DNA from 2 places in the Rhodoplanes azumiensis genome. Region 1 is predicted to be linked to the other one. Evidence: predicted binding sites of a transcription regulator. Region 1 holds the regulator's gene; the other holds the start of a gene.
What was found. The regulator LexA, encoded in region 1, represses DNA repair genes until DNA is damaged. The targets are predictions, from matches to a motif close to TGTTCNNNNTGTGTTCNG.

Region 1 (14,873 bases):
TCGGGGCCGAGGTCGATGATCCAGTCGGCCGTCTTGATCACCTCGAGATTGTGCTCGATCACGGCGACCGTGTTGCCCTGGGCGACCAGCTCGTGCAGCACTTCCAAGAGCTTCTCGACGTCCTGGAAGTGCAGGCCCGTCGTCGGCTCGTCCAGGATGTAGAGCGTGCGGCCCGTCGCGCGCTTCGACAGCTCTTTCGCCAGCTTCACGCGCTGCGCCTCGCCGCCCGACAGCGTCGTCGCCTGCTGGCCGATCTTGATGTAGTCCAGCCCGACGCGATGCAGCGTCTTGAGGGTTTCCCTCACCCGCGGCACGGCCTTGAAGAACTCGGCGCCTTCCTCGACCGTCATGTCGAGCACGTCGGCGATCGACTTGCCCTTGAAGGTGACGTCGAGCGTCTCGCGATTGTAGCGCTTGCCCTTGCAGACGTCGCAGGTGACGTAGACGTCCGGCAAAAAGTGCATCTCGATCTTGATCACCCCGTCGCCCTGGCAGGCCTCGCAGCGGCCGCCCTTGACGTTGAACGAGAAGCGCCCGGGCTCGTAGCCGCGCGCCTTCGCCTCGGGGAGCCCCGCGAACCACTCGCGGATCGGCGTGAACGCGCCCGTGTAGGTCGCCGGGTTCGAGCGCGGCGTGCGGCCGATCGGCGACTGGTCGATGTCGATGATCTTGTCGATGTGCTCCAGCCCCTCGATGCGCTCGTGCGGGGCCGGGGCCTCGGCGGCGCCGTGCAGCTTGCGGGCGACCGCCTTGAAGAGGGTGTCGATCAAGAGCGTCGACTTGCCGCCGCCCGAGACGCCGGTGATGCAGGTGAACAGGCCGAGCGGGATGTCGGCGGAGACGTTTTTCAAGTTGTTGCCGCGCGCCCCGACGACGCGCACGACCCGCCGGGGGTCCGGCGGGCGGCGGGGCGGGATCGGGATCGAGCGCGCGCCGGTGAGATACTGGCCCGTCACCGACTTCGGGTCGGCCATCAGCTCGGCCGGCGTGCCCTGCGAGACGATCTCGCCGCCGTGGATTCCGGCGCCGGGGCCGATGTCGAGCACCCAGTCGGCGGTGCGGATCGCGTCCTCGTCGTGCTCGACCACGATCACGGTGTTGCCGAGGTCGCGCAGCCGTTTCAGCGTCTCGATCAGCCGCGCGTTGTCGCGCTGGTGCAGGCCGATCGACGGCTCGTCCAGCACGTACAGAACGCCGGTGAGGCCGGAGCCGATCTGCGAGGCGAGGCGGATGCGCTGGCTCTCGCCGCCCGAGAGCGTGCCGGAGGCGCGCGCCAGCGTCAGATAGTCGAGGCCGACATCGTCGAGGAAGGCGAGGCGCTCGCGGATCTCCTTCAGGATGCGGGCCGCGATCTCGGTCTGCTTGGCGTCGAGGGTCTTCGGCAGGGCGGAGAACCATTCGCCGGCGCCTCGCACCGACATCGCCGACACCTCGCCGATATGCCGGCCGTCGACCTTCACGGCCATGGCCTCGGGCTTGAGGCGGTGGCCGTCACACGATGCGCACGGGATGGCCGTGAAGTACTTCGAGATCTCCTCGCGCGCCCACTCGCTGTCGGTCTCGCGCCAACGCCGCTCCAGATTGTTGACCACGCCCTCGAACGGCTTGTGGGTCGTGTAGGCCCGCATGCCGTCGTCGTAGACGAACTTGATCTCGTCCTCGCCGGAGCCGAACAGGATCGCGTCCTGGGCGCGTTTCGGCAGATCCTTCCACGGCGTGTCGAGCGTGAAGCGGTAGTGCTTGGCGAGCGCCTCCAGCGTCTGCCCGTAATAAGGCGACGACGACTTCGCCCACGGCGCGACGGCCCCGCGCTTGAGCGACACGCCGCGGTCCGGCACCACGAGATCCGGGTCGATCTTCTGGTCGAGGCCGAGGCCGCCACAGGCCGGGCAGGCGCCGTGCGGCGAGTTGAACGAGAACAGCCGCGGCTCGATCTCGGAGATCGTGAAGCCCGACACCGGGCAGGCGAATTTCTCGGAGAAGATCAGGCGCTCCGGCCCGCTCTGGTCGTGGATCTTGGCGGTCCTCTTGGCCGCCGCGGTGGCCGCGGTGTCGTCCGCGAACTCCACCACGGCGATGCCGTCGGCGAGCTTCAGCGCGGTCTCGAAGGATTCGGCGAGCCTCGTCGCGATGTCGGGACGTACGACGATGCGGTCCACCACCACGTCGATGTCGTGCTTGAACTTCTTGTCGAGCGCCGGCGCCGAGGCGATCTCGTGGAAGGCGCCGTCGATCTTGACCCGCTGGAACCCCTTCTTGAGGAGCTCGGCCAGCTCCTTCTTGTACTCGCCCTTGCGGCCGCGCACGAGCGGCGCCAGCAGATAGAGCCGCGTCCCCTCCGGCAGCGCCATCACCCGGTCGACCATCTGGGACACGGTCTGGCTCTCGATCGGGAGACCGGTCGCCGGCGAGTAGGGCACGCCGACGCGCGCCCACAGGAGACGCATGTAGTCGTAGATCTCGGTGACGGTGCCGACCGTCGAGCGCGGGTTCTTGGAGGTGGTCTTCTGCTCGATCGAGATGGCGGGGGAGAGGCCGTCGATCTGGTCGACGTCCGGCTTCTGCATCATCTCGAGGAACTGGCGCGCATAGGCCGACAGCGACTCGACGTAGCGGCGCTGGCCCTCGGCATAGATGGTGTCGAAGGCGAGCGAGGATTTGCCCGAGCCCGACAGGCCGGTGAAGACGACGAGCTTGTCGCGCGGCAGGTCGACGTCGACGTTCTTCAGATTGTGCTCGCGCGCCCCCCGGATGGAGATCAACCGCCCGTCGGGGCGGCGGGAGCGCGACGTCTCGCTTCGATCGGTCATACGGAGTCCAGACAACGGCGTGCGGTCACGAATCTTGCGGTCACGGGCCTTGCGGTCACGGGCCTTGCGGTCATGGTCCGAGTCAGGGTCCAAGTCACGGTCCGAGTCACGGTCCGAGTCACGGCTCGGCCGCGGGTCGGCGGGCGGCCGCGGCGGGCTCGGAACGTAGAAAGAACGCCGGGCGAGCACCAGCGAAAAGCGCGCTCCCGGCGGTCCCCGGCACCCTGCCGACGGCTTTGCGGTACGATCATGGCACGCGGGCCGGATCACCGCGCCGGCGCGGATCCATGGTGGTGGCCGCCGGGGCCGGTGCCCCCGGTGCCCCAACTCGCGCCGGCGTTCGGCGCGCCCGTGCCGCACCACCGCCGCGACGCACCCGAGGCGGCCGCCCACGGCCCATCTCGACATGCGGACGCGAGCGTCCGCATGGGCACGGATCGGCACGGGACGCCCCGGCGGACGATGCGGGCCTCCGCGTCGCGGCCGGCGCGGCCGGCGCAGGGCGGCTCAGTACCGCCGCATCAGGCCGACGAGCTTGCCCTGGATGCGCACCCGGTTGGGGGGAAGGATGCGCACCTCGTAGGAGGCGTTGGCGGGCTCCAGCGCGATCGAGGCGCCGCGGCGGCGGAAGCGCTTGAGCGTCGCCTCCTCCTCGTCGACCAGGGCGACGACGATGTCGCCCGTGTCGGCGTTCTCGGAGCGGCGGATCAGGGCGATGTCGCCGTCGAGGATGCCGGCGTCGATCATCGAATCGCCACGCACCTCGAGGGCGAAATGGTCGCCGGCGCTCAACAGCTCGGGCGGCACGTTGACGATCGAGCTCTTGGTCTGGATCGCCTCGATGGGGGTGCCGGCGGCGATCCGGCCCATCACCGGCACGGCGATCGGGCGGGCCGTGTCCTCGTCCTGCGGCTGCGGGGCGGGCGGGCGAACCCGGCCGAGATTGCCTTCGATGACGCTCGGCGTGAAGCCGCGGGCGCGGCCGCCCGCCATGACGCCGTGGCCGACCGATTCGGGCAGCTTGATCACCTCGATGGCGCGCGCCCGGTTGGGCAGGCGGCGGATGAAGCCGCGCTCCTCCAGGGCCGTGATCAGGCGGTGGATGCCGGACTTGGAGCGCAGGTCGAGCGCGTCCTTCATCTCGTCGAAGGACGGCGGCACGCCGCTTTCCTTCAGGCGTTCGTGGATGAACCGCAACAGCTCGAACTGCTTCCGCGTCAACATGCGTCGTCCCCCGGGGCTTGCTCAGGCAGTGCAACGCAGCCGCCTAAACAAATCATGAACATACCCTATCTGTTCGGCATGTGTTCCGCAACCTTTTAATGCCGGCCGGGGGAATCGACAGGTCACGGCGAATGTTGGTTAGCCCTAAGGCCTGGTTCAGGCGAGCAAAACCGTGCACCCGGGGGAACGCGAGCGCTGCGCCGGCCGATCGACCGTGTCCGATCGGCGCGGCGGCGCGGCCGGTCAGGCCGGCAGACGAATCACGCGGCAGGGGCCGCCGGCCGTGACGGCGGGCGCGTGCGGCGGCCGCATCAGCAGCCCGTCGGCGAGGCCGAGCGGGGCGAGCAGCGAGGAGTCCTGGTCCGTCACCGGCGTCGCGACGAGGCGGCCCTCGGCGTCGGTCGAGAGCGTCGCGCGCAGAAAATCGGCGCGCTCGTCGTTGGCCTTCAGGTCGGCGCCGGCGACCGCCGGCTCGTCCGCGATCGCGAGGTCGGCGCGGCCCTGCAGACGGCGCAGCAGCGGCACCAGAAACAGGACCGCGGTGACGAAGGCGGACACCGGATTGCCGGGCAGCCCGAGCACGTGGATGTCGCCCAGCCGTCCGCTCATCAGCGGCCGGCCGGGCCGCATGGCGATCTTCCAGAAGGCGAGCTGCATGCCCTCGGCCGCGAGCGCCGACTGGACGAGGTCGTAGTCGCCGACCGAGGCGCCGCCGGTCGTCACCAGCACGTCGACGTTTTCGGCGCGGGCGCGGCGGATCGCCGCGACGGTGTCGTCCAGCCGGTCCGGCACGATGCCGAGATCGAGCGTGTCGGCGCCCTCGTGGCGGGCCAGCGCCGCGATGGCGAAGCCGTTCGAGTAGACGATTTGTCCCGGCCCCGGAGGCGTACCGGGCGGCACCAGCTCGTCGCCGGTCGCCAGCAGCCCGACGCGGGGCCGCCGATGCACCGTCACGGCCGGGTGGTTCATGGCGGCGGCGAGTGCGAGGTCGCGCATCGACAGGCGGCGGCCCGCGCGGAGCAGAACCGTGCCGGTCGAAAAGTCGCGGCCACGGCTGCGGACGTGGCGGCCGCGCATGCCCGCGGCGGCCGAGAAGGTGACGGTGTCGCCGTCGCGGGTGGCGTTCTCCTGCACGACCACGGTGTCGGCGCCGGCCGGCATCACGCCCCCGGTGAAGATGCGGGCCGCTTCGCCTTGGCCGACCGTGCCGTCGAACGGCCGCCCGGCCGGCACCTCGCCGATCACCCGCAGCCGGGCGCCGGGCGCCGTCACGTCGGTGAACCGCACCGCGTAGCCGTCCATGGCGGAGACGTCGTCGGGCGGCTGGGTGCGCAGCGCCGCCAAGTCCGCGGCGAGCACGCGGCCGTGGGCGTCGCCGACCGGCACGTCCTCGGCCGGCAGCGGCACGGCCCGTTCCAGCACCCGGGCGAGGGCGTCGGCGACCGACAGGGGCGGCGCCATCAGGCGTCTCCGCCGTCGCCGACGGCTTGGTCGGTGCCGGGCTGGTCGGTGCCGGGCTGGTCGGCGCGAAAATGGCCGGACTTGCCGCCCTGCTTCTCCAGGAGCCGCACGCCCTCGATGCGCATGCCGCGCTCCACCGCCTTGACCATGTCGTAGATGGTGAGGCACGCGACCGAGACGGCGGTGAGCGCCTCCATCTCGACGCCGGTCTGGCCGGCGACCTGCACGGTCGCGGTCACGCGCAGGCCGGGCAGAGCGGGCTCGGGCGTGATCTCCACCTCGGCCTTGGTGATCATCAGCGGATGGCAGAGCGGGATCAGCTCGTGGGTCTTCTTGGCCGCCATGATGCCGGCGACGCGGGCGACGCCGAGCACGTCGCCCTTCCTGGCGTCGCCGCGCAGCACGAGATCGAGCGTCGCGGCCGTCATCACGACGCGGCCTTCGGCGACGGCGATGCGCTTCGTCGAGGCCTTGTCGGAGACGTCGACCATGCGGGCCTCGCCGCGCGCGCCGATATGGGTGAGCTGCGGCTCGTCGGTCATGCTGGGGTCCGGGTTGGTTCGCGGAACGGTGTGGTCGTCGGGCGCGATCACTCGGCCGCGGGCGCGGCGGCGCCGCGGCCGAGGAGCGCACGGGTCGCCGCCGTCACGTCGGCCTGACGCATCAGGCTCTCGCCGATCAGATAGGTCGAGATGCCGACGCGGGCGAGACGGGCGAGATCGGCGGGCGTGAAGATGCCGCTCTCGCCGACCAGCACGCGGTCCTTGGGCACCAGCGGCGCGAGCCGCTCGGAGACCTCGAGCTTCGTCTCGAAGGTCTTGAGGTCGCGGTTGTTGATGCCGAGGAGCCGCGAGGAGAGCTTCAGGGCGCGCTCCAGCTCGGTTTCGTCGTGGACCTCGATCAGCGCGTCCATGCCGTGCTCGGCCGCGGTCTCCTCCAGGTCGCGGGCGGTGCGATCGTCGACGGCCGCCATGATGATCAGGATGCAGTCGGCGCCGAGCGCGCGCGCCTCGACCACCTGATAGGGGTCGTAGAGGAAGTCCTTCCGGATCACCGGCAGCGCCGTCGCGGCGCGCGCCGCGATCAGATGGTCGGGACGGCCCTGGAAGCTCGGGCCGTCGGTCAGGACCGACAGGCAGGTGGCGCCGCCCGCCTCGTAGGCGCGGGCGAGCGCCGGCGGGTCGAAGTCGGCCCGGATCAGCCCGCGTGACGGGCTCGCCTTCTTGATCTCGGCGATCAGGGCGGGTTGCTGGCGGGCGAGCCGACGCTCGACGGCGCGCAGGAAGCCGCGCGGCGGCGTCGCCGCCTTCGCCACCTCGGCGACAGCGGCCCAAGGATGCGCCTTCTTGGCGGCGGCGATCTCGGTGCGCTTGTAGGCTTCGATCGTCTGCAGGATGTCGGCCATCGGGCTCACGCCTCGCGTTCGGGTCTTCGGGGCGTCACGTCCGGTCTCACGCGTTCGACACGGCGATCAGCCGGCCGAGGCTGCCCTCGGCGGCGCCGGTGTCGATCGACTGCGCCGCGAGCGCGACGCCGCTCGCCAAGTCCGCGGCCTTGCCGGCGACGACGAGCGCCGCGGCGGCGTTGAAGATCGCGACGTCGCGGTACGGTCCCTTGCGGCCCTCCAGCACGCCCTTGAGCGCGAGCGCATTGGCGGCGGCGTCGCCGCCGCGCAGCGCCTCCGGGACGGCGCGCGGCAGACCGACCTCCTCGGGCGTGATCTCGAAGGTGGTGACGGTGCCGTTCTCCAGTGCGGCGACGGCGGTCGGCCCTGCCGTCGTGATCTCGTCGAGCCCGTCCGAGCCGTGCACCACCAGGGCGCGCTCGGAGCCGAGATTCTTCAGCACATGGGCGAGCGGCTCGACCCAGTGGCGCGAGAACACGCCGACCATCTGGCGCTTCACGCCGGCCGGGTTCGACAGCGGCCCGAGCAGGTTGAAGATCGTGCGGGTGCCGAGCTCCACCCGGGTCGGCCCGACATGCTTCATCGCGGGGTGATGCACGGGCGCGAACATGAAGCCGATGCCGGCCTCGCGGATGCAGCGGCCGATCTGCTCCGGCGAGAGCTCGATGCGCACGCCGAGCGCGGCGAGCACGTCGGCGGCGCCCGACTTGGAGGAGAGCGCGCGGTTGCCGTGCTTGGCCACCGGCACGCCCGCGCCGGCGACCACGAAGGCCGCGCAGGTGGAGATGTTGAACGAGCCCGAGGCGTCGCCGCCGGTGCCGACCACGTCGACCGCATTCGGCGGCGCCTCGACCTTGAGCATCTTGGACCGCATCGCCGTGACGGCGCCGGTGATCTCCTCGACGGTCTCGCCGCGCACCCGCAGCGCCATCAGGAGCGCGCCCATCTGCGACGGGGTCGCCTCGCCCGACATCATCCGGGCGAACACCGCGGCGGCCTGCTCGCGGCTCAGCGGCGCACCCGTGGCGACCTGCGCGATCAGCGTCTTCAGCTCGACCATTTGAAGCCTCACTGCGGCCGGGACGCCGGGCGCCCGTCGGTCCGGCCCGCCGCCTCGTTGAAGGCGCGGGCGATGTCGAGGAAATTCTTCAGGATCAGATGGCCGTGCTCGGACTTGATGCTCTCGGGGTGGAACTGCACCCCGTGCACGGGCCGCGTCCTGTGCTGCATGGCCATGATCAGCCCGTCGGTCTCGGCCGTGACGGCGAGGTCGTCGGGCAGGGTGGTGCGCTCGACCACCAGCGAGTGATAGCGGGTCGCCCGAAACGGGCCGTTGATGCCGCGGAACAGGCCCTGGCCCGCATGCGACATCTCGGACAGCTTGCCGTGCACCGGCACCGGCGCGCGCACGACGGTGCCGCCGAACGCCTGGCCCATCGCCTGGTGACCGAGACAAACGCCGAGCATCGGCACGGTGGCGGAGGCCTTGTCGATCAGCTCGAGGCAGATGCCGGCCTCGTTGGGCGTGCACGGGCCCGGCGACAGCACGATCGCCTCCGGCGCCGCCGCCAGCACCGCGTCGGCCGTCACCTTGTCGTTGCGATGGACGGCCACGTCCGCCCCCAGCCCGCCGAGATAGTGGACCAGGTTGAAGGTGAAGCTGTCGTAGTTGTCGATCAGGACGATCATGGCGCCGGCCGCCCCCCTCTCGGGGTCTTAGACCGCGCGGCGGAGGGGGGTCAAGGCGGCGACGGCCGCGAGCGGACGCGGGCCGGTAAACATCATCGCCTCCGGGACAAGCACCGAGACCAGTGTCGGTGAAGGTCAAGCTCGTCCGTTCGACCGATCCGGACCGCCATTGCCTAGACCAGGCTTTCTCGGAAAAAGGCCGATATATGCAAGGTAGATATAACAAATTCCGGATATAAAGATATATCCTTCCAAATTCGTTATCTTTTGAAGGAGCGTCACATCAAAAGCACAAATGATCAAAGCTATGCCAACGACGAGTCCCGCCCCGGCCGTGGTCTTCTGGATTATTCCCGGGAGATCTGCAGGATATTGCTTGACGGCATAGAACGCTGCTTGCCCAATCGCACAGAGTAGGGAAACCGTGATCAGAAATTTTCCCAGATTATCAATATAAAGGTTGGAAAGCTTTTGTAAGAGCATCATGATCGAATACGATTATGGCATCCGGCCGGCTTGATTATAGCGACGCTAGCCCAGATCGCGAAAGAGATCGCAGCGGCAGGAACTGCCAAGTCGAGCCTCACGTCACCAACGCGCAAGCCGGACAGAAAGTGGATTTCGGGAAGCCAGGACATAACATTATAAAATACGAGGAAGCCAAAAGATAGAACGATAAAACTGAAGTGCGGACGATAGCGCTTTCTGCGATTTTCAGCCATTGCAAGCATGCTTTTATCTCCCCGTGTGAACGGAGAAGCTCTATACATCACATATGCGAGTCGACCAAATTCAATCTTCGATAGTATCGTCTATTGATGCAATCCGGTGTTGTCAAGCGCCGCGGTCCCCAGTGGGCGGCGCTCTGGAGAGACAATGATCCGGAACATCGTCCCGCCAGAGGACGATGTTCAGAACAGACGGCCCTGGCGGTCGTCCGGCGCCTCGACGAAGCCGCCGGCGTCGGCGAGGTCGCCGCGCAGCCGCAGTGCGCGGGCGAGGATCTCCTCGATCGTCGGGGCGCTGGAGATTTCGAACGTCGCGGGGCCGGCGACGCGCAGCTCGACGGTCGAGCCCTCGCGCAGGCCCAGCACCTCGACGACCTCCTTGGGCAGCCGAACCGCCAGACTGTCACCCCACTTCGCGACCTGCACGACGGCCTCCGCAATTCCACGTCGGAAAGGTCGCCGTCCTACCGATCCGCCTGCTCCCGCGCAACCGGAAAGCGGTGATGACGGCCATGTGCCAAAACGGGAGGTCGACTAGTTTAAAAGGGTTAATCGGTATTGCTGGGGCGCGCATGCCCCCCGCTACTGCCCGCGTTTCGCCGCGCTGGCGAACCGGCGCGCCTCCTCGGCGGCGCGGAACAGGGCCTTGGCCTTGTTCACGCATTCCTGCTGCTCGGCGGCCGGATCCGAGTCGGCGACGATGCCGGCGCCGGCCTGGACGTACATGGTGCCGTCCTTCACCAGCGCGGTGCGCAGCACGATGCACGAGTCCATCTCGCCGGCGGCCGAGAAGTAGCCGACGCAGCCGGCATAGAGGCCGCGCTTCTCCTTCTCCAGCTCGTCGATGATCTGCATGGCCCGCACCTTCGGGGCGCCCGAGACCGTGCCGGCCGGGAAGCCCGCCGCCAAAGCGTCGAGCGCATCGTGCGAGGACGCGAGCGTCCCCTCGACGTTGGAGACGATGTGCATCACCTGGCTGTAGCGCTCGATGAAGAACTGGTCCGTCACCGTCACGCTGCCGATCGCCGCCACCCGGCCGACGTCGTTGCGGCCGAGATCGAGCAGCATCAGATGCTCGGCGCACTCCTTCGGGTCGGCGAGCAGTTCCTCCTCCAGCGCCTTGTCCTCGTGCGGCGTGCTTCCGCGCGGCCGTGTCCCGGCGATCGGGCGGATCGTCACGGTGTTCTCGCGCACCCGCACCAGGATCTCGGGGCTGGAGCCGACCACGGCATAGCCGCCGAGATCGATGAAGAACAGGAACGGCGCCGGGTTCACGCGGCGCAGCGCGCGATAGAGCGCGAAGGGCGGCAGCGCGAAGGGCGTCGAGAACCGCTGCGCCAGCACGACCTGGAAGATGTCGCCGGCCGCGATGTACTCCTTGGCCCGCCGCACCATGTCGGCATACGCGTCCGGCGTGGTGTTGGAGACGGGCGGCTGGTCGGGCAGCTCGGCGACGGTCACGGCCTGCTCCTTGAGGAGCGGCCGGTCGAGCGCGTCGACCACGGCGGTGAGCCGCTCGACGGCGCGCGCATGCGCGAGGCGGGCCGGCACGCCGGGATCGGGCCGCACCGGCGTCACCACCGTGATGGTGTCCTTCACGGCGTCGAACACGATCACGATGGTCGGCCGCAGCAGCACGGCGTCCGGGATGCCGATCGGGTCGGGGTTGGGCTCCCCGATCTCCTCCATCTGCCGCACCATGTCGTAGCCGAGATAGCCGAACACGCCGGCCGCCATCGGCGGCAGCGCGTCCGGGAGCGCGATGCGGCTCTCGGCGATCAACGTGCGCAATGCCGCGAGCGGCGGCTCGAGGCAGGGCGTCACCGTGTCGGGCGTCCGGCCGTCGGGCGCGCCGCGCCCGGGCCGGACGATCTCGGCCTTGCCGTCGCGCACCCGGAAGACGAGGTCCGGATCGAGCCCGATGATCGAGTAGCGGCCGCGCACCGCGCCGCCCTCGACCGACTCCAGGAGAAAGCTCGCCGGCTTGCCGTCCGCGACCTTGATGAAGGCCGAGACCGGCGTCTCCAGGTCGGCCACCAGGGTCGTGGACACGACCTGGGCGATGCCACGCCCATAGGCGTCCACGAAGGCGTCCGCCTGCGGTTCGATCTGCATGTCACGCCACGCTCGCGTCGGCCGCGTTATGGCTCGGCCGAGCCCCGTCCGACGGCCTGCGCCAGCGCCGTCTGATTGATCTTCACGTTCAGCTCGTTCTGCAGCTGGGCGACGTACTGCGCCATCACGTCGTCCGCATAGGCGTTGCGGAGCTGCTCGACGAGCTTCTTGACGTCGGCGCTGCCGGCGTCGAAGGGCGGCGGCTTGATGTCCGTCACCTTGAAGACGATGCGCTCGGTCGGGCCGGAGCCCGCCGCCGTGCCGACGCCGTCCTTCGGCGTCTTGAACACCAGCTCGACCACGTCGGCCGGCAGCGGCCCGCGGGCGCGGCGTTTCAGCGCCGGCGCGCTCTCGACCTTGAGGCCGTCCTTGGTCGCGACATCGGCGAACCAGCCGCCGGCCTTGAGCGCGTCGACGATCTGGTTCGCCTTGGCGGTCAGGCGCTTGCCGATCTCGTCGTTGCGCCAGCGCTCGGCGACCCGGTCCTTGACCTCGTCGAACGGGCGCTCGCGTGACGGCGTGATGCCGGCGACCTCGTACCACAGCGAGCCGCCGCCCGGGATCGACAGCGCCTCGTTCTCCACGCCGACCTGGGTCGAGAAGGCGGGGCCGAGCACGTCGATGCCGGTCGGCAGCGCGACCGTCTGCCCGTCCGGGGTGCGGCCGGAGCGGTCGATCGCGTCGATGATGCGCACCGGGAGCTTGAGCTTGGCGCCGATCTCGTCGAGGCGGCTGCCGGCGGCGAGCTCGTCCTCGATCTTGTCGCGCAGATCGGCGAGCGACGCCTTGGCGCGGTCGACGGCGAGATCCTTCTTGATCTGCGCCTCGAGCTCGGCGAACGGCCGGGTGTGGCCCGGCTCGACCTTGGTGACGCGTAGGATCGCCGTGGTGAAGCGGCCGGCGACCGGCGCGCTGACGCCGCCTTCGGGCAGTCCGAACGCCGCCTCGGCGATCGCCGGATCCAGCATCTCGGCCTTGGCCACGAGGCCGAGATCGAGGTCGGCGGGCGCGACGTTGCGCTCGGCCGCGAGCGCCTCGAACGTGGTGCCGGCCGCGAGCTTCTCCTGGGCCGCCTTCGCCTCCTCGGGCGTCGGGAAGGCGATCTGCTGCACCTGCCGCTTCTCCGGCACGGTGTAGCGGGTCTGCGCGGCGTCGTAGGCCTTCTTGGCGTCCTCGTCGCTGACCTCGATCGTCCCGGCGATCTGCTCCGGCGTCAGCTCGAGGAGCATCACCTTGCGATATTCGGGGGCCCGGAACAGGAACTTGCGCTGGTCGTAATAGGCCTGCAGCTCCTCCGGGGTCGGACCGGGGATGTCGCCCGCCTTGGCGGCGTCGAGCACGACGTAGTCGACGAAACGCTCCTCGTTCTCGTAGCGGGCCATCGCCTCGGCCGTGGTCATCGGTGCCGCGACCTCGCCGCCGACCGAGCCGGCGAGCTGGCGGCGCAGCGACACGCGCCGTTGCTCGGCGATGAAGCGTTGCTCGCTGTAGCCGGCCTGGCGGATCAGATAGGCGAAACGCTGCTGGTCGAACTTTCCGTCGAGGCCGCGGAACGCCGGATCCTGCATGATCTGGCGCACCACCTCCTCGTCCGAGATGGTGAGGCCGAGCTGGCGGGCCCGCTCGTCGAGCACGGCCTCGGCGATCAGCGAGGTGAGGATCTGGCGGTCGAGGCCGGCGGCGCGCGCCTGGTCGGGCGTGATCGGTCGGCCGAGCTGGCGGCCGTACTGCTGCAGCCGGTCGTTGTAGGCCTGACGGAACTGCTCGATGGTGATCTCGCTCTTGCCGATGGTCGCGACCGTCGACACGCCGAAGCCGCGGAAGATGTCGCCGATCCCCCAGATCGCGAAGCTGATGACCAGGAAGCCGACGACGGCCGCCATGACGATCTTGCCGAGCCAGTTGGATGAGGCCTTGCGGATACCGCGGAGCATTTGTCCTGTTCGCAATGGTTGGGGGCGCCTTCACGCGACATCCGCTGGTCGGGTCGAGGAAGAAGGCCCCGTCGATCGGCCGCGTCGCCCGCCGGCTCGTCCGGCGGTGCGCGAGGGGGAGTGCCGCCCCGGACGATCTCGTCGGCCGGTCGGCGGCGGCGCGCATCATAGGGGGGGCGCCGCACCCCCGCAACTTCGCCGAAAGGCCTGAGGCACGACGGATTTTGTCGCACCGCCGGGACGATCGTGGCATAACCCGAGCGACCCGGAGAGGCCTCGGTCGGGCCGGCCGGCGCGCGGCGCCGCGCCTTCGATTCGGGCCGTCGAGCATCGCGAGGACGAGATGGCGGCTGAGCGTCGCCCGCTGGTGGCGGGCAACTGGAAGATGAACGGGCTGAAGGCTTCGATCGGGGAGCTCGACGCCGTGATCGCAGCGGCGTCCGGCGTCGGCCGGTGCGACCTGATGGTCTGCCCGCCCGCGACCCTCGTCGCCGCCTTCGCGGCGCGCGCCGCCGGCACCCCGGTCGCCATCGGCGGGCAGGACTGCCACGCGGAAATGTCCGGTGCCTTCACGGGTGACATCGCGGCCGAGATGCTGGCCGATGCCGGCGCGACCGCCGTGATCGTCGGCCACTCCGAGCGCCGCACCTACCACGAGGAGAGCGACGCCGAGGTGCGCGCCAAGGCGCTGGCCGCTTGGCGGGCGGGCCTGACCGCGATCGTCTGCATCGGCGAGACCAAGGACGAGCGCGTCGCCGGCAAGACGCTGGAGGTGCTGGGCGTCCAGCTCGCCGGCTCGCTGCCGGACGGCTCGACGGCGACGAATCTCGTGGTCGCCTACGAGCCCGTGTGGGCGATCGGGACCGGCCTCACCCCGACCGCGGCCGACGTCGCCGAGGCGCACGGCTTCATCCGTGATCGCCTGATGGCGCGGTTCGGCGCCGAGGGGGAGGGCGTGCGCGTCCTCTACGGCGGCTCGGTGAAGCCGTCCAACGCCGCCGAGCTGATGGCGGTCGCCAATGTCGACGGCGCCCTGGTCGGCGGCGCCAGCCTCAAGGCGACGGACTTCTTGGGCATCGCCGGCGCCTATCGGTAGGAGCAAGCCCATCGCCGGAGCCCGTCATCCCGGGGCAGGGACCGCAGGTCCGTGAGCCCGGGAGCCATAGTCCCGGTGCGAGTGGCTCACGACAGACCGGGCGAATGGATCCCGGGCTCGCGCCTTCGGCGTGCCCCGGGGCGACCCGCGTCAAGCCCCCCGTCCCGACGGATTGCCTGCTCACTTTTACCGGAACTTACGAATTCCGTGAGATCATTCGCCTCGGCCGCGACCTCGGCCGTTGCCCCGGCCTGCGGCGCCGGAGGCGTGCCATGAAGACCGCCAATTCCCCCGAATCCCCCGTGACTCCCGACCCCCTCGCTCGATTCCTCGACATCGCCGGACTCTCGTTCAGCGCCCAGGCCGTCATCGCGATGCGCACCCTCATGCTCGCCCGCGGTGGTCCCGCCG
Region 2 (14,873 bases), on a different contig from region 1:
GCTGACGTCGCTCGCGGCGGATTGCGGGCGCAGCGGCGTGCCGGTCGGCGGCTGGTCGGCGCCGTGGGCGAGGCCGTGCGCCAGCATGCGGTTGATGATGTAGATGCCCATCGAGAAGACGAGGCCGTAGACGATCACGAACAGCGCCAGCGTCGTCGCGATGCTGCCGGCCGGCACCGGCGAGGCGGCGTCGGCGGTGCGCAGGATGCCGGTGGCGATCCACGGCTGGCGGCCGCTCTCGGTGACGATCCAGCCGGCGACGATCGCCGTGAAGCCGAACCACCAGGTGTGGCCGACGATCCTGAGATACCAGCCGGTGGTGAACAGCCGCCCACGCCACCACAGCACCGCGCCGGCGATCGCGATGGCGACCATCGCGAAGCCGATCGCGATCATCACCCGGAAGGCGAAGAACACGTTCTTCACCGGCGGGCGGTCCTCGCGCGGAAAGTCCTTCAGGCCGGGGAAGAGGCCGTTCGGATCGTGGGTGAGGATCAGCGACGAGGCGTAGGGAATGCCGATCGAGAAGCGGTTGGTCTCGGTCTTCTCGTCCGGCCAGGCGAAGATCTCGAACGTGCCCGGCTTGGAGCCGTCCCAGTGGCCCTCCATGGCGGCGATCTTGACCGGTTGATGCTTCAGTGTGTTGAGCCCATGCTGGTCGCCGATGAACACCTGCAGGGGCGCGAGCACGACGATCATGCCGACCGCCATCTTCACCATGATGCGCGCCTCGTCGTCGTGGCGCTCGGCCAGCACCCAGCGGGCGCCGACGGCGAGCACCACGAAGGCCGTGGTGAGATAGGCGGCCGTCACCATGTGGGCGAGCCGGTAGGGAAAGCTCGGGTTGAAGATGATGGCCCACCAGTCCTGCGGATGGGCGATGCCGTCGATCATCACGTGGCCGGCCGGCGTCTGCATCCACGAATTGGCCGAGAGGATCCAGAACGCCGAGGTCGCCGTGCCGACGGCGACGATCACGGCGGCGAGCGCGTGCAGCACGGGCGGCACCCGGCCGCCACCGCCGAACAGCATGATGCCGAGGAACGACGCCTCCAGGAAGAAGGCGGTCAGCACCTCGTAGCCGAGCATCGGCCCGATCACGTTGCCGACGACGACCGAGAAGCGGCTCCAGTTGGTGCCGAACTGATAGGACAGCACGATGCCGGAGACGACGCCGAGCGCGAACGACACGGCGAAGATGCGGGTCCAGAACTGGGCGAGGCGGGCGTAGCGTTCGTCTCCGGTGCGCAGCCGGATCAGCAGCAGCGTCGCGATGTAGGCCGACAGGCCGATCGTGAAGCTCGGGAAGATGATGTGGAACGTGATGGTGAAGGCGAACTGCACGCGGGCGAGCACAACCGGATCGAGATCCATCACGTCCAACCTCGCACGTCCAATCTCGGCAGGGACTTTGTCGCGGAGCGGGCGCGCGGCCGGGGGTGGGTCGCGGGCCGGAATCGTGCGGGGCGGGCGCACGGCCGCGCCCCGGCATCGCGGGACGGGACGGCATCGCCGCCGGGCCGCGAGGCGTGGGAGCGCAGAGCGAATCCCGCCGCGGCGTGCGAGCAACGACCCACGTTACTCCTTTGTTCCGCATCGCAACAGCGCGGCGTGACGGCGCAGTCCGGGTCCGTGCGCCGGCGATCCACAAGTCGATGCGGCACGCGCCTTGCTCGCAATTGCGGAGCACAAGACCCAACGCTAGAACCGACGACGGGGGCAGGGCGCCGCCCGTCGTCGCGCCGGCCCGGACGGGGGACGCGAGATGACCGAGACCGCAACCAGCTCTGCCGCCGCACACAGGCCCGCTCCCGGCGAGCCGAAGGGCTTTCTCGACCGCTATTTCGGGCTGACCGCGAGCGGCACCACGGTGCGCACCGAGGCGATCGCCGGCGTCACGACGTTCCTGACGATGGTCTACATCGTCTTCGTCAATCCGACGATCCTGGCCAATGCCGGCATGGACAAGGGCGCCGTGTTCGTCGCCACGTGCCTGGCCGCCGCCGTGTCGACCCTGGTGATGGCGCTCTACGCCAACTACCCGGTGGCGCTCGCCCCCGGCATGGGGCTCAACGCCTTCTTCGCCTTCACGGTCGTGCTCTCCTACAAGTACTCCTGGCAGCAGGCGCTCGGCGCCGTGTTCTGCTCCGGCGTGCTGTTCTTCCTGCTGTCGATCTTCCGGCTGCGCGAATACGTGATCAACGCCATCCCGAAGACCCTCAAGCTCGCCATCTCGGCCGGGGTCGGGCTGTTCCTCGGCATCATCGCGCTCGAGCAGTCGAAGATCGTCGTCGCCCATCCGGTGACGCTGGTGACGCTCGGCGACCTGCGCCAGCTCCCCGCCATCCTGTGCCTCGTCGGCTTCGTGCTGATCGCCGCGCTGAACTCGCGCAACATTCTCGGCGGCACGCTGATCGGCATCCTGATCGTCACGCTGATCGGGCTGCCGTTCGGGCTCACCACCTTCACCGGGATCGTCGACGTGCCGCCCTCGCTGGCGCCGACCTTCCTGCAGCTCGACTTCTCGGCGATCTTCGAGCAGACCTTCGTCATCGTCGTGCTGAGCTTCCTGTTCATCGACGTGTTCGACAACGCCGGCACGCTGATCGGCGTCACCCACCGGGCCGGCCTGCTCGACGAGAAGGGCCACCTGCCGCGCATGAAGCAGGCGCTGCTCGCCGACTCCTTCGCCGCCATGTTCGGCTCGCTGATCGGCACCTCGACGACGACCAGCTACATCGAGAGCGCGGCCGGCGTCTCGGCCGGCGGCCGCACCGGACTCACCGCCGTGTTCGTCGCGATCCTGTTCCTGATGGCGCTGTTCTTCGCCCCGCTCGCCGGCATGATCCCGGCCTACGCCTCGGCGGCGGCGCTGCTCTACGTCGCCTGCCTGATGACCCAGGGGCTCGCCGAGATCTCGTGGGACGACGTCACCGAATACGCGCCCGCCGTGGTCGCCGCCGTGACGATGCCGCTGACCTACTCGATCGCCACCGGCATCGGGCTCGGCTTCATCACCTATGCGGCGGCCAAGCTCGTCTCCGGCCGCTTCCGCGACGTCTCGCCGGCCGTGATCGTCCTGGCGCTCCTGTTCGCCGGCAAGTTCGCGATGGGGTGAGGTGACGGGGGCGGAAGAGGCCGCTTGTGTGTCCCGGCGAAAGCCGCAACCCGGGGGCGGCAAGGGAGAGCGTCGGGCTCGCGCGAATGTTCTTGAAACGTTCTGCAACTCTGATACTGTGATCGAGACTTCCGTCGTGCTTGAAGAGTGTGTGCGGAACTCGGGGCTGATCATGATCGGGCGCGGGATGCGGGCCGCGGCGGCGGCCGTGACGATGGCGTTGCTGACGGCATTGCTGACGGCGGCGTGGGGCGTCGGCGCCGGGGTGGCGCCGGCCGCCGCACAGGACCGGCGGCAGAACGAGCCCGGGCAGTTCGACTTCTACGTCCTCGCGCTGTCGTGGTCGCCCTCGTTCTGCGAGGAGAGCGCCGAGCGCCGCAACGGCCGTCCGGCCCGCGAGGACGGCGGCCGGCCCGATCCGCAATGCGCAGAGCGGCCGTTCTCGTTCGTCGTGCACGGGCTGTGGCCGCAATACGAGCGGGGCTTTCCGGAATACTGCCAGGTGCCGGCGCCGCGGCTGAACCGCGAGATCGTCGCCTCGATGCTCGACCTGATGCCGAGCCCGCGCCTCGTCTTCAACCAGTGGGACAAGCACGGCGTCTGCTCCGGCCTCGGGCCGCGCGGCTATTTCGAGGCGGTGCGCAAGGCGCGCGCCGTGATCAAGATTCCGGAGGTCTATCTCGAGCCCGACCGCGCCCTGTCGGTGACGCCGGACGAGGTCGAGGAGGCTTTCGTCAAGGCCAATCCGGGACTCGACCGCGCCGCCATCGCGGTTGGCTGCAGCCGCAACCGGCTGAGCGAGGTGCGCATCTGCATGACCCGCGAGCTCGGCTTCCGGCCGTGTCCCGAGGTCGACCGCCGCGCCTGCCGGCGCGACCGGCTGTCGATGCCGCCGGTACGGGGCGGGTAGGCGTCCCCGCGTCGAGGGGGCCCGCGGGAGCCCGTCATGGTGAATGCGTCGTTGCCGCGTCGCGGCCGATTGTCCGCACCAGAATGAACCGTTTCCGCGCCCGTGTGCCAACCGCCCGGTGAGCCGTGCCGGACCAAGGTGACACCGGAGACGGAGACATGCGGCACGACACCATCACGGTCACCGACGCCCCGTGCACGGCCGGCCCGCGTCGGCCGATCGCGCTCACCGAAGGTGCGAGCGTGCGGGCGCGACTCGAGGCCGATGCGCGGCTCGCGGTGTACATCCTCGGGATCTTCTACATCGCCCTGTGGGCGATCACCTGGCTGATCCTCGGCCACGGCGCCGCGCTGCTGCGGCCCGAGCAGGGCTGCCGGCTGGAGGGGCTCGACGTCCTCTTCCTGTGGCGCTGCGTCGGCGAGACGCATCTGCCGGTGGTCGCCGATCTCGCCAACGGCGTGCTCGCCAGCACGGTCTGGGCGCCGGTCGTCGTGCTCACCGCCGCGGTCCAGCCGGAGGTGCGGCTGGTCGCCTTTCTGGTCGTCGCCCTGCACGTCGTCGGGCTGCCGGCCGCGCTGCTGATCGCGATCCGGGCCGGCGAGACGCTGTGCGACCGCATCGCCCGCCGTCCCGCCGCGGGTGAGCGGGCCGCGCCGGCACCGGCGCCGGACGACCCGGGGCGAACCGAGCGGACGCCGCGCGCCGCGTCCGGCGCGCCGCTGGCGCCGCCCCGGCCGAAGCGGCCGCCGGTGACGCCGCGCAAGACCTTCGGCCTGCGCCGGACGATTCCGACCTGAACCCGCCGATGTCCGCACAGGTCGGCCCGCGCGGCAGTGCTTCGCGTCTCGGCCCCCTGTGTCACGCCTCTCTCGCCACGCCCGGGCTCGGCGCTGCGGTCGGCCGGGTGTCGCCGTGCTGGGCAACCGCGTCCCGTCCGTGCGAGAAGCCGGCGAACCGCGCCGCCCGCGGCGCTCCCGGCTGTCGTGGCCCTGCCGTCGACCGCCGTCCCTCGCCGCCCGGTCGATGCCCCGATGAACTATCGCCACGCCTTTCATGCCGGCAATTTCGCCGACGTGCTCAAGCACGCGACGCTCGCCCGCATTCTTCACCACCTGTCGGAGAAACCCGCGGCCTTCCGGGTGATCGACACCCATGCGGGCGCCGGCCTCTACGCGCTCGACGGACCGGAGGCGAGCCGCACCGGCGAGTGGCGGGACGGGATCGGTCGGGTCCGCGACGCGGCGATGCCGCCGGCGATCGCCGATCTGCTCGCGCCTTATTTGGAGGTCGTGACGGCGCTCTCCGGCGCCGGGGCGCATCTTTATCCCGGATCACCGCTGCTCGCCGCGAAACTGATGAGACCGCAGGATCGCCTGGTCGCCTGCGAGCTCGAGCCGACCGCGGCCGCCGCTCTCGCACATGCACTCGGACGCGATGCGCGCGCGAAGACCGTGGCGATCGACGGCTGGCTAGCACTGAAGGCTTATATTCCGCCGAAGGAGCGCCGCGGCCTCGTACTGATCGATCCGCCGTTCGAGCAGCCGGACGAGTTTCATCGTCTCGCACACGGCATCGTGAACGCGTTGCGCAAATGGCCGACCGGCGTCTATCTGATCTGGTATCCCGTGAAGGACCGCCGCGGCCCCGAGACGCTCGTCGAAACCCTCGCTGCGGCGGGCCTTCCCAAGCTCCTGCGCATCGCGCTCGACGTCGGCGGAAACGGCGACGGGCTGCGCGCCACCGGCCTCCTCGTGATCAATCCGCCCTGGCGGCTCGCCGACGAGCTCGCCGTTCTGCTCGACTGGCTGGTGCCGGTGCTGTCACGCGGCACCGGCGCCGGATCACGTCTCGACCGCATCGGCGCGACGTGACACGGATCTCACAGATCAGACCCGCTTCCTCTTTTTGCGTCGTCGCCTCTATGTTAAAGTTTGATGGGGCTCTGACGTTCAGTCTCCGGTCCGGAGACGAGGGTGGCCTAGGCGGGTGCCGACCGTGATGCCGAAGCACGAGGCGATGTTGCCGCGCTGCGAGGCTGCGATGCCGGTGGGCGACGTGCCGACGTCTTCCGAAACGTGAATGTCCGGCCACGCCGTCGCGCCACGAGGGCCGACGACGAAGCAGCATGGGGATGGGAGTGTCCTCGATGGCAATGGCAGGTACCGTGAAGTTCTTCAACAGCGAGCGTGGCTACGGCTTCATCAAGCCGGACGACGGCGGTCGCGACGTGTTCGTGCACATCACCGCGGTCGAGCGGGCGGGCTTGAAGTCGCTCAACGAAGGTCAGCGGATCAGCTTCGACGTCGAGCCCGACAAGAAGGGAAAGGGCCCGAAGGCGGTCAATCTGGTCATCTCGTAGCACCTCGAGACGCCGACCGGCCGCGACGGGACGCTTCGATCGCGGGACGCACGGTGGAAGGCTCGAACGGGTCCGTCGCGACGGGTCGTCGCGACAGTGCGCGGGGGGCGGGTCGCCCCGTCCGAGAGGCCGGAACCGGCCGCGCCACGACGTGTCCGGATGCGAGATGCCCGGACGATCTAGCCGGAAATGACGACCGGCACGATATGACAAGCGGAGCGACATCCGATCGGCCGTCCGGATGACCCGACGCCGCCGGGCGGTGAGACCGATCCGACGGCGACGTGATCAGTCCGCGATGCCGGCCCGCGATGCCGGCCCGCGATCTGATCAGATGGCGGGCGGCGACGTTCGACGCCTCGACGTGAGAACGGAGACGCGTGCCGCTCGCTCGGACCCGTGATCGGGGGATCGCGCCGGCGCGCCGCTGCGGCGTTCTCGAACGGAATTTGCTTGTGAAGATCGTTTCGCCGGCGGCGGGGGCGATCGCGCCCACCCGCGTCGTCTTCGGGGGCGCGGGCGGGTGCGCCGCGACCGCGTGAAAAGCGAAACGCTCCGGCGCGGGGCGCCGGAGCGTTTCCGTCATCGGGCGAGCGGGGGGCGTGCGCGCGCCGATCGAAGCCGTCGTGTCAGAATCGATAGTTCAGCCCGAAGCGGACGATGCTCGACTCGATGTCGGTGGTGAGCCCGACCATGGTGTAGTTCTCCTTGGTCAGGTCGACATAGAGATACTCGGCGCGGGCGCTCCAGTTCGGCGTGAACGCCACCTCGATGCCGGCGCCGGCCGTCCAGCCCGTATGCGTCTTCGACTGCGACCAGCCGAGCCATTCCACCTCGCCGCCCCCGTAGGCGAAGCCGCCGGTGCCGTAGATGAGGACGTTGCTCATCGCCCAGCCGATGCGGCCGCGCAGCGTGCCGAACCACGGGTTGGAGAACTTGTACGCCGCGAACGTGTCCTCGGCCCCCGAGAACTGGAAGTCGGTCTCCGCGCCGATGACGAACTGGTTGATCTGGTAGTTGTAGCCGGCCTGGAGGCCGCCCGCGAAGCCGCTCGGGTTCATGCTCATGGCGGCCGAGCCGAACTGGTAGCCGAGGTTCACGCCGACATAGGCGCCGGTCCAGGTCTGCGGGGCGGCGTAGGGGGGCGGCTGCTGGTAGGGGGCGCCGTAGCGGAGGTCCGCCGCGCCGGTCGGCGTCGCCAGCAGGGCGGCGATCAGTCCGGCCGAAAGGGTCGTCTTCTTCATCGTTGCCTCCACGTCGTCCACCGCGGCGCCTCGGACCGGTGGACGACTCCGCGACGGTCCTTGTCGCCCGCCATCGTGGGTCCCCGAGGACCGGCCGAAGGCGAAAAATGGATAATTTCGTGTTTCGATTTATCGCGGCATTCGAGTAAACCTTTCCTTACTCGAGCCCGGCCACCACCCGTTAAGCTTAACCTGCCGTTTACGAGTGCTATCAGCGGGTTAACGCGAAGGGCGGAGATTTCGTGCGAGCGTGCGGAAAGGTGCGTACAGGGACGTCCGAGGCGGCGCTCGGTCGGCGCGGGGCGGCTCGTTGCAAAGTCGCCGGGGAGCCAGCACAGTGCCGTCCCCGTTCGCAGCCCGATACCGCCGGACAACCGTGATCTCGCCGATGACCCAGCCGTCACCCGCGCCCCGTCCTGACGCCCCTCGTCCGGCCGCCCCTTGTCCGGCCGCCCTCGTCACCGGCGGGGCACAGCGCATCGGCCGGGCGATCGTCCGGGCGCTCGTCGACGACGGCTACGCGGTCGCGATCCATGCCCGCGCATCGGCCGGCGAGGCGGACGCGCTGTGCGCCGAGATCGCCGCCGCGGGCGGCATCGCTCGGGTCGTGGTCGCCGACCTCGCCGACCACGACGCCGTGCTTCGGCTGGTTCCGGCCGCCGTCGCGGCGGTCGGGCCGCTGACGCTGCTCGTCAACAACGCCTCCACGTTCGAGCGCGACGAGATCGGCGGGCTCGACCGGGCGCTGTTCGATCTCCACATGGCCGTCAACCTGCGAGCGCCCGTCTTTCTGGCCGAGGCGTTCGCCGGGCAGGCGCCGGGGGGCGAGGTGCCGGGGGGTGCCGACCCGTCGGTCGTCAACATCGTCGACCAGCGGGTCTACAAGCCGACCCCGCGCTTCCTCTCCTACGGCCTGAGCAAGAGCGCGCTCCACACCGCGACGACGACGCTCGCCCAGGCGCTCGCTCCGGCCGTGCGGGTCAACGCGGTCGCGCCCGGCCCGACCCTGCCGAGCCCGCGCCAGGATCTCGAAGCCTTCGCCCGCCAGGCCGCGGCCGTGCCGCTCGGCCGCGGGCCGTCACCCGAGGAGATCGCCGACGCCGTCCTCTACCTGGCGCGCGCCAGGAGCGTCACGGGCGAGACCATCGCGGTCGACGGCGGCCAGCGCCTCGCCTGGCAGACCCCGGACGCCATGGGGGTGGACGAGTAGGCCTCCCGTCGTTCTGGGGCGGCGCACTCGGGTCGGCGCTTCGCGCCGCCCGAGCACAGGCTCCGCGCCGAGCCCGGAACCTATAACCCCTGTCCGTCGTGAGCCACCGCCACAGGGCGTATGGATCCCGAGCTCGCGGACCTCGCAGGTCCGCGCCCCGGGATGACCGGCCTTGGAAGAGGCGCCCTGATCCCGACACGGACTGCTACGAAGAGGGGCCGAATCGCCCCCATATGACCCCCATGCAGAAGTCCCCCCGAAACCTCGACCCCGATCTCGACCCCGGCCCGGAGACCGACGACGAGGCCGAGGCGACGCTGCCCGAGCTGCCGGACCCGGAGAGCGAGGCGGCGCTGCCCGAGGCCGATGCCGGCACGCTGGCGGCCGGCCGTGACGTGATCGCGCGGCACGCCAAGCTGGCCCCGGCGGCGCCCGGCGTCTACCGGATGATCGGGGCGGGCGGCGAGATCCTCTATGTCGGCAAGGCCAAGGACATCCGCCGCCGCGTCGTCTCCTACACGCGGCCGACCGGCCTGTCCGCCCGCATCGCCCGGATGATCGCCGCGACGGTGGCGATGGAGTTCGTCTCGACCGCCACCGAGACCGAGGCGCTGCTGCTCGAGGCGAACCTGATCAAGCGCCTGCGGCCGCGCTTCAACGTGTTGCTGCGCGACGACAAGTCGTTCCCCTACATTCTCATCGCCGAGGACGGGCTGCCGGCGCAGATCTGCAAGCACCGCGGCGCCCGCAACCGCAAGGGCGCGTATTTCGGGCCGTTCGCGGCCGTCAACGCCGTCAACCGCACCATCACGGCACTGCAACGCGCCTTCCTGCTGCGCTCCTGCACGGATGCCGTCTACGAGAGCCGCACGAGGCCCTGCCTCCTGCACCAGATCAAGCGCTGCGCGGCGCCCTGCACGGGCGAGATTTCGCGGGACGATTACGCCGTGCTGGTCGGCGAGGCGAAGGCGTTCCTGTCCGGCAAGAGCCGAGCCGTGAAGGAGGAGCTGGCGACCGAGATGGAGGCGGCGGCGGCCGACCTCGATTTCGAGCGCGCCGCGGTGCTGCGCGACCGCCTCGCCGCGATGGCGGCCGTGCAGTCGCACCAGGGCATCAATCCGCGCGGCGTCGAGGAGGCCGACGTCTTCGCCATCCACCAGGAGGGCGGCTTCTCCTGCGTCGAGGTGTTCTTCTTCCGGGCCGGCCAGAACTGGGGCAACCGCGCCTACTTCCCCAAGGCCGACCGCACCCTCTCGCCGGAGGCCGTGCTCGCCGCCTTCCTGGCCCAGTTCTACGACGACAAGCCGGTGCCGCGGCTGGTGCTGCTGTCGCACGACGTCGAGGAGGGCCGCCTGCTGGCCGAAGCCCTTTCGCTCAAGGCCGGCCGCAAGGTCGAGGTGAGCGTGCCGCGGCGCGGCGAGAAGAAGGAGCTGGTCGACCACGCGGCGTCCAACGCCCGCGAGGCGCTGGGGCGAAAGCTCGCCGAGACGGCCTCGCAGCAGCGCCTCCTGCAGGCCCTGGCCGAGACCTTCGGGCTCCCGAGAACGCCGCGCCGGGTCGAGGTCTACGACAACAGCCACATCCAGGGCTCGAACCCGGTCGGCGTCATGGTGGTGGCCGGGCCGGAGGGCTTCCGCAAGAGCCAGTACCGCAAGTTCAACATCCGTGCGACCGACCTCGCCCCCGGCGACGACTACGGCATGATGCGCGAGGTGCTGGAGCGAAGGTTCAAGCGGCTGCTGGGGCAGGGGACTCGGGCGGAGGCGGGCGCGGAGCCGAAGGTCGACGACGGGAATGCTGGTGATGGGACCGCGGCGCCGGTTGCCCCTCTCCCCGCGCGCGGGGAGAGGGTGGCTCGCCTCGAAGAGGCGAGTCGGGTGAGGGGGCCTCTCGGGGATACGGAGGCGCCCCCTCACCCGGATTCGGCGCTGGACGCGCCGAATCCGACCTCTTTGGCGCGGCAAGTGCCGCGCCCCCGCGCGCGGGGAGAGGTGAACGAGGGCGAGCCCCCCGATCCCGACACCGACCCGGCCGAATCGCCCTGGCCGGATCTCGTGATCATCGACGGCGGGCCGGGGCAGCTCGCCGCCGCGACCGCCACTCTGGCGGGGCTGGGCATAACCGGGGTGCCGCTGGTCTCGATCGCCAAGGGGCCGGACCGCGACGCCGGGCGCGAGCACTTCCACATGGTCGGGCGGGAGCCGTTCCGCCTCGCGCCGCGCGACCCGGTGCTCTATTTCATTCAGCGGCTGCGCGACGAGGCGCACCGGTTCGCGATCGGCTCGCACCGGGCGCGGCGCAAGCGCGACATCCGCGAGGCCGGGCTGCAGGAGATCCCGGGTGTCGGGCCGGCCCGCAAGCGCGCGCTTCTGCGCCACTTCGGCACTCTCAAGGCGATCGAGCGCGCCGCGCCGACCGATCTCGTCCAGGTGCCGGGGATCAGCGACGAGACGGCCCGGCGGATCTACGATTTTTTCCACGATTCGGCCGGCCGAGGCTGACCTGCGCCCGGGAGGCTGTTAGAGGACGACGCCACAGGTTATCTTCAGCCCCATGGATATCGCGACCTCGCGCCCCCTGCCGGCCCGGCCCTACTCGCTGCCGAATCTGCTCACCTACGGGCGGATCGCCGCGGTGCCGCTGGTCGTCGCCTGCATGTACGGCCAGATCATCCTCGAAGGCGGCGTCTGGCTGCGCTGGGTCGCCCTCGCCCTCTACGTCACGGCCGCCGTCACCGACTTCTTCGACGGCTGGCTGGCGCGCAGCTGGGGCCAGCAGTCGAGCTTCGGCCGCATGCTCGACCCGATCGCCGACAAGCTCCTGGTGTCGTCCTGCCTGCTGATGCTGGCGGCCGACCACACCATCTACGGCTGGTCGCTGTGGGCCGCCATCATCATCCTGTGCCGCGAGATCCTGGTCTCCGGCCTGCGCGAGTACCTGGCCGAGCTGCAGGTTCCGGTGCCGGTGACCCGGCTCGCCAAATGGAAGACGGTGCTCCAGCTGGTCGCCATCGGCTTCCTGCTGGCCGGCGACGCCGGAGACGACTGGGCCGCCTCCACGGCCTATCTCGGATTCCCGGTCGTCACCTTCACGGGGCTGACGCTCCTGTGGGTGTCGGCGCTGCTGACCCTCTACACCGGTTACGACTACTTCCGCGCCGGCCTGCATCACCTGATCGACGAGTGAGCATGAAGGTTCTCTACTTCGCCTGGGTGCGCGAGCGGATCGGACGGGCCGAGGAGGAGGTCGATCCGCCGGCCGAGGTCACGACCGTCGCGGCGCTGATGGACTGGCTCGCCGGCCGCGGCGAGGAGTACGCCCATGCCTTCGAGAACCGCCGCGTCATCCGCGCCGCCCTCGACCAGGCCCATGCCCGCCCCGAGACCCCGATCGCCGGTGCCCGCGAGATCGCCTTCTTCCCGCCGATGACGGGGGGGTGAGGGCACACGACGAACGCCGCTCGTCCCCGCGAAGGCGGGGATCCAGAGCCGCCAGCACCGTCCTCGCCGCTCTGGATTCCCGCTTTCGGGGAAATGAGCGGAGGGTCGGGGGCGGCCCGCGCCCACCCTTCGGACCGAGGTGTGCCGAATGACCGTCCGCATCCAGCGCGAGCCCTTCGACGCCGCCGCCGAGGCGAAGGCGCTGACCGCCGGGCGCACCGACATCGGCGCCGTCGTGACCTTCACGGGCATTTGCCGCGGCGCCGACGACGGTCGGCCGGTCGCGGCGCTGACGCTCGAGCACTATCCCGGCATGGCCGAGGCCGAGATCGAGCGCCATGTCGCGGCGGCCGAGGGCCGCTGGCCGCTGATGGGCGTCACCGTGATCCACCGGTTCGGCCGCATGGAGCCGGGCGACGACATCGTGCTGGTCGTCACCGCGGCGTCGCACCGTGGCGACGCCTTCGCGGCGGCCGAGTTCCTGATGGACTATCTCAAGACCCGCGCGCCCTTCTGGAAGAAGGAGGAGCGCCCCGGCGAGACCGGCTGGGTTGCCGCCCGGGACGCCGACGACACCGCCGCGGCCCGCTGGGAGGCCGGCGCGGAGCGGACGTAGCGCCGCCGGGCGCCAGGAGACGGCCGTAGCTCTGTCCCGTCCTCCGTCGTCCCGGGGCGGCGCGCCAGCGCCGAGCCCGGGATCCATATCCCTGTTTCTCGTGAGCCACCAGCACCGGGAGTATGGATTCCGGGCTCGCGGACCTGCGGTCCGCGCCCCGGAATGATGGACTATGCGCACCCCGCCGAAACGCGAAGGCGGCGGTTGACGCACGTCAAGGTGTTGCACTGCGAGAGGCGCCAGATGGCCGCAACGGGGGGCCGTCATGAGCGACGACAGGCAGAAGCTGGCCGGGCTGCTCCTCGGGGCGCTGGGCGTCGTCTACGGCGACATCGGAACGAGCCCGCTCTACGCCCTGCGCGAGACCTTCGCCGGACACCATCCGATTCCGGTCACGCCCGAGAACGTGTTCGGCGTGCTGTCGCTGGTGTTCTGGACCGTGATGCTGCTCGTCACGGTCAAGTACGTGCTGATCATCATGCGGGCCGACAACCACGGCGAGGGCGGCAGCCTCGCGCTGCTGGCGCTGGTCACCGACCTCACCCGCGGCATGCGGGTGTCGCGCCCGCTGATGCTGCTCGGCATCTTCGCGGCGGCGCTGTTCTACGGCGACAGCATGATCACGCCGGCCATCTCGGTGCTCAGTGCCGTCGAGGGCCTCGAGGTGATCGCGCCCGAGCTCGAATCCTATGTGGTCCCGGTCACGACCGTGGTGCTGGCCGGGCTGTTCTTGCTGCAGAAGAAGGGCACCGGCGCGGTCGGCATGCTGTTCGGCCCGATCATGCTGATCTGGTTCGCCGTGCTGGCCGTGCTCGGCGTCATCAACATCCTGGCGCATCCGGGCGTGCTCGCCGCACTGTCGCCCGGCTACGCGGCCGCCTTCGTCACCGGCCACCCGCTCGCCGGCTTCTTCGCCCTCGGCTCCGTCGTCCTGGCCGTCACCGGAGGTGAAGCGCTCTACACCGACATGGGCCATTTCGGCCGCTTCCCGATTCGGCTCACCTGGTTCACCTTCGTCATGCCGGCCCTGATGCTGAACTATCTGGGGCAGGGTGCGCTGCTGCTCGACAATCCGGCCGCGGTGACGAACCCGTTCTACAGGCTGGTGCCGGACTGGGCCGTGGCACCGCTGATCATCCTCGCGACGCTCGCCACCGTGATCGCCTCGCAGGCCGTGATCTCCGGCGCCTTCTCGGTGGCGCGGCAGGCCGTGCAGCTCGGCCTCCTGCCGCGCATGACCATCGTCCACACCTCGGGCGCCGAGAAGGGTCAGATCTACGTGCCCTTCACCAACTGGACGCTGGTGATCGCCGTCATCGCGCTGGTCGTCGGCTTCCAGTCGTCGAGCAATCTCGCCGCCGCCTACGGCATCGCCGTCACCGGCACCATGATGATCGACACCGTGCTGGTCGCCTTCGTGATGCTGTATCTGTGGAAGTGGCCGCGCCTCCTGGTGGTCGTGCTGATCGGCGGCCTGCTGGCGGTCGATGTCGCGTTCTTCTCGGCCAACTTCATCAAGGTGACGCAGGGCGGCTGGTTCTCGCTGTTCATCGCCTTCCTGTCGTTCACGGTGCTGACCACCTGGCGGCGCGGCCGCGAGCTGGTGCGCAACCAGCTCTCCCGCCAGTCGGTGCCGCTCGACGCCGTGATGCGCTCGCTCGGGCCCGACATCTCGCGGGCCAAGGGCACGGCCGTGTTCATGACCTCGACGTCCGACGGCGTGCCGGCCGCGCTCCTGCACAACGTCAAGCACAACCAGACCGTCCACCAGCGGGTGATGCTGGTGACCGTGAAGACGGCCGATGCGCCCTATGTGGCGGAGGCGGAGCGCGGCACCGTGACGGCGCTGGGCGACGGCTTCTGGCGGATCCTGATCCGCTTCGGCTTCATGGAGACGCCGGACGTGCCGGCGGCGCTCGCCGGCCTCGCCGACAAGGGCGTCGTGCTCGACCCGATGAAGACGTCCTATTTCCTCA

Region 2: the regulator LexA is predicted to act here: its motif matches at 3,206-3,223, upstream of ACFSOX_RS03665 (ribonuclease T2 family protein).

Annotation. Positions count from the first base shown of each region.
Region 1 is NZ_JBHUIW010000012.1:32,816-47,688, reverse strand. It holds gene uvrA (excinuclease ABC subunit UvrA) at 1-2,810, opposite strand, end outside; gene lexA (transcriptional repressor LexA) at 3,318-4,034, opposite strand; gene ACFSOX_RS11870 (molybdopterin molybdotransferase MoeA) at 4,278-5,495, opposite strand; gene moaC (cyclic pyranopterin monophosphate synthase MoaC) at 5,495-6,037, opposite strand; gene trpC (indole-3-glycerol phosphate synthase TrpC) at 6,085-6,900, opposite strand; gene trpD (anthranilate phosphoribosyltransferase) at 6,947-7,960, opposite strand; gene ACFSOX_RS11850 (anthranilate synthase component II) at 7,969-8,589, opposite strand; gene ACFSOX_RS11845 (AbrB/MazE/SpoVT family DNA-binding domain-containing protein) at 9,501-9,743, opposite strand; gene trpE (anthranilate synthase component I) at 9,900-11,432, opposite strand; gene ACFSOX_RS11835 (SurA N-terminal domain-containing protein) at 11,459-13,366, opposite strand; gene tpiA (triose-phosphate isomerase) at 13,710-14,462, shown strand; gene ACFSOX_RS11825 (hypothetical protein) at 14,567-14,873, shown strand, end outside.
Region 2 is NZ_JBHUIW010000003.1:6,267-21,139, forward strand. It holds gene ACFSOX_RS03655 (cytochrome ubiquinol oxidase subunit I) at 1-1,374, opposite strand, end outside; gene ACFSOX_RS03660 (NCS2 family permease) at 1,766-3,118, shown strand; gene ACFSOX_RS03665 (ribonuclease T2 family protein) at 3,291-4,028, shown strand; gene ACFSOX_RS03670 (hypothetical protein) at 4,187-4,825, shown strand; gene ACFSOX_RS03675 (23S rRNA (adenine(2030)-N(6))-methyltransferase RlmJ) at 5,060-5,899, shown strand; gene ACFSOX_RS03680 (cold-shock protein) at 6,175-6,387, shown strand; gene ACFSOX_RS03685 (outer membrane protein) at 7,017-7,631, opposite strand; gene ACFSOX_RS03690 (SDR family oxidoreductase) at 8,020-8,841, shown strand; gene uvrC (excinuclease ABC subunit UvrC) at 9,084-11,342, shown strand; gene pgsA (CDP-diacylglycerol--glycerol-3-phosphate 3-phosphatidyltransferase) at 11,395-12,027, shown strand; gene moaD (molybdopterin converting factor subunit 1) at 12,030-12,281, shown strand; gene ACFSOX_RS03710 (molybdenum cofactor biosynthesis protein MoaE) at 12,430-12,897, shown strand; gene ACFSOX_RS03715 (potassium transporter Kup) at 13,163-14,873, shown strand, end outside.